One region of the Blautia sp. SC05B48 genome, then DNA from elsewhere that is predicted to be linked to it. Evidence: predicted binding sites of a transcription regulator. Region 1 holds the regulator's gene; the other holds the start of a gene.
The links. Region 1 encodes Rex, which represses fermentation and respiration genes when NADH is low (regulators of the CRP and FNR family bind a similar motif). Its sites were predicted from a motif close to ATTGTTAANTANTTAACAAT; they were not measured.
Positions count from the first base shown of each region.

Region 2: the regulator Rex is predicted to act here: its motif matches at 1,085-1,104, upstream of gap (type I glyceraldehyde-3-phosphate dehydrogenase).

Region 1 covers NZ_CP040518.1:3,176,618-3,178,827, forward strand. The annotation lists gene EYS05_RS14770 (ABC-F family ATP-binding cassette domain-containing protein) at 1-676, opposite strand, end outside; gene EYS05_RS14775 (redox-sensing transcriptional repressor Rex) at 891-1,538, shown strand; gene EYS05_RS14780 (NAD(P)H-hydrate dehydratase) at 1,600-2,210, shown strand, end outside.
Region 2 covers NZ_CP040518.1:2,386,454-2,388,663, reverse strand. The annotation lists gene gap (type I glyceraldehyde-3-phosphate dehydrogenase) at 23-1,042, opposite strand; gene EYS05_RS11000 (histidinol-phosphatase HisJ family protein) at 1,347-2,165, shown strand.

The sequences.
Region 1 (2,210 bases):
TGACCACCTTATCCAGAAAATAACGGTCATGGGAGACGATAAAAACAGCTCCCGGATAATTCAGAAGATAAGTTTCCAGCCAGGAGATGCTTTCCATATCCAGGTGATTGGTTGGCTCATCCAGAAGCAGGATATCCGGCTTGGAAAGAAGCATCTTGCCCAGCGCCACGCGTGTTTTCTGACCGCCGGAAAGAGTTTCGATCTGCTTGTCATAATCTTCCTCCGTGAAGCCGAGACCCTTTAAGACACCGGTCAGCTCACTTTTGTAAGCGTATCCGTTCTCCAGCTCAAACTGATGGGTCAGGCGGGTATAGGTTTCCATCAGACGGTTCAGCTCATCACCGGTCACCGTGTTCATTTCCTGTTCCATATTGCGGATACGGCGTTCCATATCGATGATGTGCTGCTTGGTGGTAAGAAGCTCCTCGTAGATGGTATGATGTCCGTGGATATCTTGGTACTGGGCAAGATAGCCGATATTTTTATCCCGGGCAAGCACCACGGTACCGGAATCAGCAGAAAGCTCCTGCATGATGATCCGCAGCAGTGTGGTCTTTCCTGCACCGTTGCAGCCGATCAGAGCAGCCTTTTCACGGTCTTCAATGTGAAAGGATGCATCATTTAAAATTACTTTTTCGCCAAAGGCCTTGCATATATTCTGACATGATAAAATCATAAAAACTGTCCTCCTGTATAAAGAATCACCCCTGTTTATGTCTGAACAGGGAAAAATCCTCCACCTATTATAACGGAAACTGCCGGGATTTCAAAGAAAAAATCAATTATTAGAAAAAATATAAAGAAATTTGTACAGAATAGACAACTTTAATTGACAGGAAAATGTCAATTCGTTATAATTAACCTAGTGTAAGGTAAGGAGGAAAACTATCGTGGAGACAAAACAAATCTCGAAAGCGGTGATTAAGCGTCTGCCACGCTATTACCGCTACTTAGGAGAGCTGATGGAAGATAATGTAGAACGTATTTCTTCCAATGAATTAAGTAAGAAGATGCATACCACAGCTTCTCAGATCCGTCAGGATCTTAATAATTTCGGCGGTTTTGGGCAGCAGGGGTATGGCTATAATGTACACTATCTTTATACAGAGATCGGTAAGATCCTGGGACTGGATACTGTTCATCCGATGATCATCCTGGGAGCCGGTAATCTGGGACAGGCACTTGCCAATTATGTGGATTTTGAGAAGCGCGGGTTCAGGCTTGTTGGTATCTTTGACGTAAATCCTGTGCTTGAGGGCATCGCAGTCCGTGGACTTGAGATCCAGATGCTCAGTGAGCTTCCGTTTTTCCTGAGAGAGAATAACGTGGAGATCGCGATCCTGACACTTCCCAAGAATAAAGCCAAGGAAATGGCAGATATTCTGGTGGAGAACGGAATCAAGGCAATCTGGAATTTTGCACATCTTGATCTTGAGACACCGGATGATGTGATCGTAGAGAACGTTCATCTTTCCGAGAGTCTGATGACACTGTCTTATAATCTCAGCAAATACAGGCAGGAACATGTGGATAAGTAAGAATTGTTAAGCTGCCGGAAACGGCAGCTTTCTCTATGACAGAGGGGAGGCAGAAGACAGAATGAAGAAGCTTGTTACCTGCGCAGAAATGAAGGATCTGGACTCCACAACGATCCGTGAGATCGGAGTTCCCTCCGAGGTTCTGATGGAGCGGGCAGCACTGAAGGTGGTAGAGGAAACAGAAAAGTATCTCCAGAAGGACGAAAGGATCCTGGTAGTTTGCGGAAGCGGAAATAATGGCGGTGACGGTATCGCTGTTGCCAGATTGTTCCATCTGAAGGGAATCCGGGCAGAGTTTTATATGGTCGGAAACAAAGATAAAATGACCAGAGAGACAGCTCTTCAGTATAAGATCGCTTCCGGTTATCGTGTCCCTGAGGTGAATAACCCGCAGTGGAGTGAATATACTACTATAGTAGATGCCGTGTTTGGGGTAGGCCTGACGCGTCCGATCGAGGGGCATTATGCTGATATCATCCATGAGATGAACAGTGCGAGGGCCAAAAAGATCGCAGTTGACATCCCGTCAGGAGTGAACGGAGATACTGGCCTGGAAATGGGAATTGCCTTCAGCGCCGATCTGACTGTTACATTTGCCTACCGGAAAAGAGGTCTTTGCTTTTATCCGGGAAGACTGTATGCAGGAAGGATCGTTACCGCCGATATCGGGAT
Region 2 (2,210 bases), 790 kb from region 1:
TTCTACACTCGTTCGCTGAAAATTAAGCGTTCAGAAGGCTTCCGAAGTGCTTGATTGTACGAACCATCTGGCTTGTGTAGGAGTTCTCGTTGTCATACCAGGAAACTACCTGAACCTCTGTTGTGCCATTCTCAAGTGGAAGTACCATTGTCTGAGTAGCATCGAAGAGGGAACCAAATCTCATACCAACGATATCGCTGGATACGATCTCATCCTCGTTGTATCCGAAGGACTCGTTAGAAGCTGCTTTCATAGCTGCGTTGATCTGCTCTTTTGTAACATTTCCTTCAACTACTGCTGTAAGGATTGTTGTAGAACCTGTTGGGGTAGGAACACGCTGTGCAGAACCGATAAGTTTGCCGTTAAGCTCTGGGATAACAAGTCCGATAGCTTTAGCAGCACCTGTGCTGTTCGGAACGATATTAACTGCAGCTGCACGGGATCTTCTCAGATCGCCTTTTCTCTGCGGTCCGTCAAGTGTCATCTGATCGCCTGTGTAAGCGTGGATTGTGCACATGATACCGGATTTGATCGGTGCAAGATCGTTAAGAGCCTTAGCCATTGGTGCAAGGCAGTTTGTTGTACAGGAAGCTGCGGAGATGATCTTGTCCTCGTTTGTAAGACCCTGATGGTTTACGTTGTAAACGATTGTCTTAAGGTCGTTTCCAGCCGGAGCGGAAATAACTACGTGCTTAGCACCTGCATCGATATGAGCCTGAGCTTTATCTTTAGATGTGTAGAAACCTGTGCACTCAAGAACTACGTCTACACCGATCTCTCCCCATGGAAGCTCTGCAGCGTTAGCCTTAGCATAGATTTTGATCTCTTTTCCGTCTACTGTGATGGAATCCTCTCCTGCTTTAACTGTATCAGCAAGAGCATATCTTCCCTGTGTAGAATCATATTTTAATAAGTGAGCAAGCATTTTAGGAGATGTAAGGTCATTGATTGCTACAACCTCGAATCCCTCTGCTCCAAACATCTGACGGAATGCAAGACGACCGATACGTCCAAAACCATTAATTGCAACTTTTACTGCCATGATAAATTCCTCCTATGAATTGAATGGTGATTAAATCGTTCCTTTGTTAAAGAAACATCAACCTGTTTCATATTGTACCTAATTCCAAACAAAAATTCAAGAGCTATTTATAAAAAAGAACATTAAAATAAATATTAAGAAAATTTCTGAAAAATGTGCTATAATTCTTTGATAGAAAGTTCTGTCCTGCTGATTCCCAAAACGGATATCTATATTCCCGCTGGGAGTTTGACTTTCCCGGATTCATAACAGGCAGATACGATCATTGTCACAGAATATAAAGGCTTGAATATGGAGGTACAAAATGGACCAGAAAATTTTATGGGACTGCCATATGCACTCCTCTTTTTCCGCAGATTCCGATACACCGATGGAAGAAATGATCCAGACTGCCGCAGACCAGTGTCTCACGGGAATCTGTTTTACTGAACATTTTGATCCGGATTATCCCGATACTCCGGAAAATCTTGATTTTTCCCTGAACATCCCTGTATACCGCCAGAAACTTGAGAGTCTTGCGGATGCTTTTAAAGACCAGATCCAGGTTAACTTCGGGATCGAGCTTGGACTTCAGCCTCAGCTTGCAGAATCTTTTTCCGATCTTCTGAAAGAAGTTCCCTTTGATTTCGTTATTGGTTCCTCCCATGTGGTGCACGGATACGATCCTTATTATCCTTCTTATTTTGAGGGCCGTAAGGAATCCGCATGCTACATGGAATATTTTGAATCCATCCTAGAAAATATCGCTGCTTTTGACGAGATGGATGTGTACGGACATATCGACTATGTAGTACGTTATGGTCCAAATCAGAACCGTCAGTATTCTTATGGAAGATATAAGGAGATCCTGGACGAGATCCTGCGGACATTGATCCGCAAAAATGTGGGAATCGAGCTGAACACAGGCGGTTATCACTACGGGCTTGGTGAACCGAATCCATGTGTCAATATTATCCGACGTTACCGTGAGCTTGGCGGTGAGATCATCACCATCGGTGCAGATGCCCATACTCCGGATAAGATCGGCTATGCTTTTGACAAGGCGGCTGATGTTCTCCGTGAATGTGGTTTTTCCTATTATACTGTATTTAAAAACCGCCGTCCTGTTTTTCATAAGCTGTAGCTCTGTTTCTCTCTCCGGTGAGAGAGTTTACATTTTTATACCGAA